DNA from 2 places in the Phyllobacterium sp. SL163 genome. Region 1 is predicted to be linked to the other one. Evidence: predicted binding sites of a transcription regulator. Region 1 holds the regulator's gene; the other holds the start of a gene.
The links. The regulator PhoB, encoded in region 1, activates phosphate uptake and scavenging genes when phosphate is short. The targets are predictions, from matches to a motif close to TGTCATNNANCTGTCAT.

Region 1 (4,188 bases):
CCCAAGACCCGCGTTCCAGGGACCGCCCGTCTTTCCCACCTTTCAACAGCCAGACGCGACAGCGGGCGTGGCAACGGGAAAACCATATCGCCGCATTCCCGGACGGCTCTTGCCCTCCTCCGGCACGCCCCTTAATCTTTGTCGATCACGAAAGGGAATGCGATGCGGTTTGAAGGTACAGCGGCCTATGTGGCCGACAAGGATCTGATGGTGGCGGTCAATGCGGCGATTGCGCTTGAACGGCCACTGCTGGTCAAGGGCGAACCCGGCACCGGCAAGACCGAGCTTGCCCGGCAGATTGCGGCGGCGCTCGATCTGGAACTGGTCGAATGGAACGTCAAATCCACCACCAAGGCGCAGCAGGGCCTCTACGAATATGATGCCGTCAGCCGCCTGCGCGATTCACAGCTTGGCGATGCCAAGTTCAACGACATCGCCAATTACATCAAGCCCGGAAAGCTGTGGCATGCCTTCACCACCGACAGGAAAGTCGTGCTGCTGATCGACGAGATCGACAAGGCGGATATCGAGTTCCCGAACGATCTCCTGCAGGAACTCGACCGCAACGAATTTCACGTCTACGAAACCGGTGAAACGATCCGCGCCATACACCGGCCCATCGTCATCATCACCTCCAACAACGAGAAGGAACTGCCCGATGCCTTTCTGCGCCGCTGCTTCTTCCACTATATCCGCTTCCCGGATGTCGAGACGCTGACCCGGATCGTCGAGGTGCACTATCCCGGCATCAAGCAGAACCTCGTGCGCGCCGCCCTCACCCAGTTCTACGAGATCCGCGATGTGCCCGGCCTGAAGAAGAAGCCGTCGACATCCGAAGCGCTGGACTGGATCCGCCTGCTGGTCGCCGACGACATCGCCCCGGAAGATTTGCGGGCCGACCCGAAGAACGCCTTGCCGAAACTGCACGGCGCCCTGCTGAAGAACGAGCAGGACGTGCATCTGTTCGAGCGGCTGGCCTTCATGGCGAGGAGGCAGGGATGACGCTCGCCATCCGCCCCATCGAGAGAACCGGCATCGTTCATCGCTTGCAATAAAAGGGTCCCACAATGTTCCTCCCCTTCTTCCTCGAGCTCAAGGCGGCCAAGATTCCCGTATCGCTGCGGGAATATCTGACGTTGCTTGAGGGGCTGGATGCGGGGCTGGTGACCTATGATGTGGAAGGGTTCTACTATCTCGCCCGTTCCGCCCTGGTGAAGGACGAGCGCCATCTCGACCGCTTCGATCAGGTCTTCGGCCACGTGTTCAAGGGGCTGGAACTGCTCGGCGGCGAGAGCGGCATCGACATTGCCAATCTGCCCGAGGAATGGTTGCGCCGGCTGGCCGAAAAACACCTCACCGAAGAAGAGAAAAAGCTGATCGAGGCACTGGGCGGTTTCGACAAGCTGATGGAAATCCTGCGCCAGCGGCTTGAGGAGCAGAAGGGCCGGCATCAGGGCGGCTCGAAATGGATCGGCACGGCCGGAACCTCACCCTTCGGTGCCTATGGCTACAATCCGGAAGGCGTGCGCATCGGCCAGGACGAAAGCCGCAACCGCCGTGCGGTCAAGGTGTGGGACAAGCGCGAATTCAGGAATTTCGACGACAGCGTCGAGCTGGGCACCCGCAACATCAAGGTTGCCCTCAAACGGCTGCGCCGCTGGGTGCGCGAAGGCGCCGATGACGAGCTCGACCTGTCGGGCACCATCAGGTCAACCGCCGAACACGGCTATCTCGATGTCCAGACGCGGCCCGAACGGCGCAATCATGTCAAGCTGCTGATGTTCTTCGATGTGGGCGGCTCCATGGACGAACATATCCGGATCGCAGAAGAACTGTTCTCCGCCGTCCGCTCCGAATTCAAGCACATGGAATATTTCTACTTCCACAATTGCCTCTACGAGGGCGTGTGGAAGGACAACCGCCGCCGCCACGCGGAAAAAATCCCGACGCTCGATCTCATCCATAAATACGGACCGGACTACAAGGTCATCTTCGTCGGGGATGCCGCCATGGCGCCCTACGAGGTTTCCCATGCGGGCGGATCAGTCGAACACTGGAACCAGGAGGCCGGGGCGGTCTGGCTCGGCCGGGTGCTCGACCACTGGAAGAACGCCGCCTGGCTCAATCCGTCAAAGGAACAGTACTGGGACTACACCGCCTCGACGGCGATGATCCGCAAGATTTTCGCGCATCGCATGTATCCCATGACCCTGGCGGGCATCGAAGGAGCGACGCGCGAACTCTCGCGCAGGCACTGATTACCCGAACGAGTACCCAGCACCGCGCACGGTGCGGATCGGATCGATCGAGCGGCCGATATTGATGGCCTTGCGCAGCCGCCCCACATGCACGTCGACGGTACGGTCGTCCACATAGATGTCAGCGCCCCAGACATTGTCCAGGAGCTGACCGCGCGAGAACACCCGGCCGGGAGACTGCATCAGGAATTCCAGCAGGCGGAATTCGGTCGGCCCGAGCTTCAGCTCGCGTTCCTTGCGGAACACGCGGTGCTGCTCGCGGTCGAGCTTCAGGTCGCCGAAGCTGAGCACATGCGACAGCAGGCTCGGATTGACCCGGCGCAGCATGGCCTTGATGCGGGCAAGCAGTTCCGGGGTGGAGAACGGCTTGACCATGTAGTCATCGGCGCCGGTGGCAAGGCCGCGCACCCGCTCGCTCTCTTCGCCGCGCGCCGTCAGCATGATGATCGGCAGGATTTCCGTCTCGCGCCGTGCCCGCAGGCGGCGGCAGAGTTCGATGCCGGAAAGGCCCGGCAGCATCCAGTCGAGAATGAGCAGATCCGGCACTTTTTCACGCAGCGCAATTTCCGCCTCGTCACCGCGTGCGATTGTCTCGACGACATAGCCTTCGGCTTCAAGATTGTACCGGAGAAGGACGCTGAGCGCTTCCTCGTCTTCGACAACAGTGATTTTGGGAGCGATCGCCATTGCTGGAATCCTGATTCTGTTTAAGGCTGTCTGGCTTCATCGACGATGATGCTGTGGGTCTGGTCTTCCTTGGGCCGTTCGGCCGGAAGCTGGGCACCCGTCACGATGTAGTAGACCGTTTCAGCAATGTTCGTCGCATGGTCTCCGATGCGCTCGATGTTCTTGGCGCAGAAGAGAAGGTGCGTGCAGGCAGAGATGTTGCGCGGGTCTTCCATCATGTAGGTCAGGAGTTCGCGGAACAGCGAGGTATACAGCGCATCGATTTCGTCATCGCGCTCGCGCACGATGTTGACCTGCTGCACGGAGCGTGTCGCATAGGCGTCGAGCACGTCCTTGAGCTGCGTCAGGGCGAGTTCCGCGATGGTCTGCAGGCCGCGATAGACCGACAGTGTCTGGCGTGTATCGGTGACGGCGACAACCCGCTTGGCGATGTTCTTGCCGAGGTCGCCGACCCGTTCGAGGTCGGAGGAAATGCGGATGGCGCCGATGATCTCACGCAGATCGATCGCCATGGGCTGGCGCTTGCCGATGATGGTGATGGCCTTTTCGTCGATCTCGCGCTGTCCGGCATCGAGGATGAGATCATCCGAAATGACGCGCTGGGCCAGCGCGTTGTCGGAGTTCACCATGGCGGTGACGGCCTGTTCGACCATGCGTTCGGCATGGCCGCCCATTTCGGCGATCTTGTGCGTCAGGAACTTCAGTTCGTCGTCATAGGAACGGACGGTATGCTGCGACTCGGTCATATTCTTATCCCTGTTTCCCGTGATTAGCCGAAGCGTCCGGTGATGTAGTCCTGCGTGCGCTTTTCCGTCGGATTGGTGAACATCATTTCCGTATCGCCCACCTCGACGAGATTTCCGAGATGGAACATGGCGGTGCGCTGCGAAACGCGGGCCGCCTGCTGCATCGAATGGGTGACGATGACGATGGTGTAGTTCTGGCGCAGTTCGTCGATCAGCTCCTCGACCTTTGCCGTGGCAATCGGATCGAGCGCCGAGCATGGTTCGTCCATCAGGATGACTTCCGGGCTGACGGCAATGGCGCGGGCGATGCACAGGCGCTGCTGCTGGCCGCCGGAAAGGCCGGTGCCGGCTTCATGCAGGCGGTCCTTTACCTCGTCGAACAGGCTGGCGCGGCGCAGGCTCTTCTCGACGATTTCCTCCAGCTCGTGCCGGTTCTTGGCAAGACCATGGATGCGCGGGCCATAGGCCACGTTCTCGAAAATGGACTTCGGGAACGG
Region 2 (4,188 bases), on a different contig from region 1:
CATCGCGACGTCGCACCCATTGACGGACCCGCTCACTCTGCTGGTATCATTCTATGCTTTCGTGGAAGATTTCGCCCGCAGCCGCGGATTGAATCCGGACGAGCCACCGCATTTGAGAAAAGTGACTGAAACAATATGAGCACTGTCTATGCACTGACCGGCGCCGACATTTTTGACGGCGAAAACTGGCATGCCGGTTCGGCGATTCTCGTCGATGCCGGCACCATCACCGGTATCGTTGCCCAGGCGGACATCCCTGCGGATGTTCGCCGGGTCGCGCTCAACGGCGGCAAGCTTGTGCCCGGTTTCATCGACGTGCAGGTGAATGGCGGCGGCGGCGTTCTTCTGAACGACGGCCCGAGCGTCGAGGCGATCAGGACCATCTGCCAGGCGCATTTCGCCTTCGGCACGACCGCCCTCCTGCCGACCCTGATCACCGACACCCCCGCCATCACCAATGCGGCGATTGCCGCCGGCAAGGCGGCGGCGCTGGAAAAAGTCACCGGATTTATCGGCCTGCATCTGGAAGGGCCGCACCTTTCCGTCTCGCACAAGGGTACGCACGATCCCGCGCTTATCCGCCCGATGGAGGACAGCGATCTTGTGGCGATCGTGGAAGCCGTGCAGGCACTGCCGGTACTGCTCACCACTGTCGCCCCGGAGACCGTTCCCGTCGACAAGATCAAGGCCATGGTCGATGCGGGCGTCATCGTCAGCATCGGCCACAGCGGCGCAACGTATGAAATGGCGGTCGCGGCCAAGGATGCCGGCGCGTCCATGGCAACTCATCTTTTCAATGCCATGAGCCAGCTCGGAAACCGCAGCCCCGGCGTTGTCGGCGCCATCCTTGAAACCGGCGAATTGTCGGCAGGGCTGATTGCCGATGGTTTCCACGTCAGCAAGGCCTCGATGGCGATTGCCCTGCGCGCCAAGCAGGGTCCGGCCAGGATTTTTCTCGTGACCGACGCCATGTCGACCATCGGCACGGATATCACCACCTTCACGCTGAACGGACGGACGATCCGGCGGCATGACGGCCGCCTGACGCTCGAAGACGGCACGCTGGCGGGAGCCGATCTCGACATGATTTCGGCAGTCCGCTTCGTCCATCGCGAGCTTGGACTTGACCTGGAGGAAGCCCTGCGGATGGCCTCGCTCTATCCCGCCGAGAGCATCCGTATCGATCATCGCTACGGGCGCATTAGCACCGGATATGTCGCCAATATCGTGCATCTCGATGATGCACTTGACGTCGATCACGTCTGGATCGACGGCGATCTGCATTACGCCCGAAACCCGAGTTGACGGGCTTCTCCGATTGGCCATACTGCCATATCCAGTGGAACGAATTTGACATTCGGACCACTGGACAATCGGAGAAATAAAATGGCTGGGGATGCGCTTGTCGTCATCGATGTGCAGAACGATTTTTGCCCGGGCGGTACACTGGCCGTGGATGGCGGAAGCGAAATCGTCCCGATCATCAACAAACTGATCATCCGGTTCGATCACGTCATCCTAACGCAGGACTGGCACCCGGCCGGCCATTCGAGCTTCGCTTTCTCCCATCCCGGCAAGGCGCCCTTCGACACGGTGAAAATGCCCTACGGCGACCAGACGCTGTGGCCGGACCATTGCATTCAAGGTACGCCGGGTGCCGATTTCCATGCGGATCTGCAGTGGACCAAGGCCGAACTGATCATCCGCAAGGGCTTCCGTCCCCACATCGACAGCTACTCGGCGTTTTTCGAAAACGACCGCAAGACCCCGACCGGCCTTGCCGGCTACCTGCGCGAGCGCGGCATCACCAATGTGACCTTTGTCGGGCTGGCGACAGACTATTGCGTCGCCTATTCCGCGCTGGATGCGGTGGCGCACGGTTTTACCGCCGATGTGCTGCTCGATGCCTGCCGCGCCATCGACATGGGCGGGTCACTGGCCGCCATGGTCGCTAATATGCGCAAGGCCGGCGTCACCCTCATCTGACCGGCGCAAAAGTGAACAGCTGAGCATTTTTTCCACAGGCGTTAACCCAGACATTCGACCAAAGTCATAAAACTGTTGTTTCTCTGTCACATAATGAGGATAGTGCCCATAAGCGCATCCAATAAGCGTGTTCCTAACGACGCCTCATTATGGGAGACATACATGACATTTCGCGGCACTTCGCTCAGCCTTGCGCTCGGACTTATCCTCGCATCGTCCACCTCATCCTTTGCCGTCACCGAAATCAGCTGGTGGCACGCCATGACCGGTGCCAACAACGAGGTTGTTGAAACCCTGTCGAAGGAATTCAATGAAAGCCAGAGCGACTACAAGGTCGTTCCAGTATTCAAAGGCACCTATCCGGAAACGTTGAACGCCGGCATTGCCGCGTTCCGTGCCAAGCAGGCCCCGCATATCATGCAGGTATTCGACGCGGGAACCGGCGTCATGATGGGCGCCGAGGGCGCGATCAAGCCGGTGGCCGACATTCTCTCGATGGGCGGCGCAAAGTTCGACAAGAGCCTCTATCTGCCGGGCATCGTCGCCTATTATTCCAAGCCGGACGGCACGATGCTGTCCTTCCCCTACAACAGCTCCTCGCCGATCCTTTACTACAACAAGGATATCTTCAAGAAGGCGGGCCTCGATGAAAACAACCCGCCAAAAACCTGGCCGGAAGTCTGGGAAGCCGCCAAGAAGATCAAGACCAGCGGCGCTGCCAAGTGCGGCTACACCTCGACATGGCTGACATGGATCCACACGGAAAACTTTGCCGCCTGGAACAATGTCTCCTACGGCACCAATGAAAACGGCATTGCCGGAACCGATGTCGAGCTGAAGATCAATGCTCCGCTTTTCGTCAAGCATTTCCAGGAACTGGCCGACCTCGCCAAGGACGGCACCTTCCGTTATGGCGGGCGCACATCCGAAGCCAAGCCGCTGTTCCTGTCGGGCGAATGCGGCATCTTCACCGAATCCTCCGGCGGCCTGGGCGATGTGGTCAAGTCGGGCATGAACTACGGCACCGGCCAGCTTCCCTATGACCCCGATGCCAAGGGTGCACCGCAGAACACGACACCGGGCGGCGCCAGCCTCTGGGTGTTCGCCGGCAAGTCCGACGCGGAATACAAGGGCGTTGCCGCCTTCTTCACCTTCCTGTCGCGTACCGACATCCAGGCCCGCCTGCACCAGGTATCCGGCTATCTGCCGGTGACCCTTGCCGCCTATGAGGACACCAAGAAGTCTGGTTTCTACGACAAGAACCCTGCCCGCGAAATTCCGATCAAGCAGATGATGGGCAAGGCGCCGACGGAAAACTCCAAGGGCGTTCGTCTGCCGAACCTGCCACAGGTGCGTGATATCGAGAACGAAGAGTTCGAGAACATGCTTTCCGGCAAGCAGACCGCCCAGCAGGCCCTCGACAATGCCGTCAAGCGCGGCAATGCAGCCATCAAACAGGCGAACGGCCAGTAAGAGCCGGTTCATGAACGCCCCGTCCGCATGTCTTGCGGACGGGGCTCTTTTCAAGAGGGGCAATCATGGCATCGTCAACGCGTGTCACTTTTCCGAACAAGATCCTGCCATATCTGCTGCTGGCGCCGCAGCTTGCCATCACGATTGTCTTTTTCTACTGGCCCGCGTCCCAGGCCATCCGCCAGTCGGTGCTGCGCGAGGATCCGTTCGGCCTGTCGACCCAGTTCGTCGGCCTCGGCAATTTCAAGCGCATCCTGAGTGACCCCAACTACTTGAACTCGCTACAGGTCACGGTCATCTTCTCCATCGCCACGGCAGTCATTGCCATGGGCTTCGCGCTGCTGTTCGCCGTCATGGCCGACAAGGTCATCCGCGGCAAAGGTGTCTACCGCACCCTGATGATCTGGCCCTATGCCGTCGCTCCGGCCATTGCCGGCATGCTCTGGCTGTTCCTGTTCAACCCCTCGATGGGCACATTCGCCTATATGATCCGCTCCGCCGGTTACAATTGGGACCCGCTGCTCAACAGCAATCAGGCCATGCTGCTGGTGGTTGCCGCCGCCGCGTGGAAGCAGATCAGCTACAATTTCCTGTTCTTCGTTGCCGGGCTGCAGTCCATTCCCAAATCGCTGATCGAAGCCGCCGCCATCGATGGTGCGGGCGAAACCAAGCGCTTCTGGACCATCATTTTCCCGCTGCTTGCCCCGACGACGTTCTTCCTGCTGGTCG

Region 2: the regulator PhoB is predicted to act here: its motif matches at 2,049-2,065, upstream of ugpB (sn-glycerol-3-phosphate ABC transporter substrate-binding protein UgpB).

The regions. Positions count from the first base shown of each region.
Region 1 covers NZ_JAFCVE010000001.1:518,904-523,091, reverse strand. Annotated here, with positions in the region: gene ACP7B1_RS02615 (AAA family ATPase) at 163-1,002, shown strand; gene ACP7B1_RS02610 (VWA domain-containing protein) at 1,068-2,258, shown strand; gene phoB (phosphate regulon transcriptional regulator PhoB) at 2,259-2,945, opposite strand; gene phoU (phosphate signaling complex protein PhoU) at 2,966-3,691, opposite strand; gene pstB (phosphate ABC transporter ATP-binding protein PstB) at 3,715-4,188, opposite strand, start outside.
Region 2 covers NZ_JAFCVE010000004.1:471,023-475,210, forward strand. Annotated here, with positions in the region: gene ACP7B1_RS12030 (SIS domain-containing protein) at 1-139, shown strand, start outside; gene nagA (N-acetylglucosamine-6-phosphate deacetylase) at 136-1,305, shown strand; gene pncA (bifunctional nicotinamidase/pyrazinamidase) at 1,387-1,986, shown strand; gene ugpB (sn-glycerol-3-phosphate ABC transporter substrate-binding protein UgpB) at 2,149-3,459, shown strand; gene ugpA (sn-glycerol-3-phosphate ABC transporter permease UgpA) at 3,525-4,188, shown strand, end outside.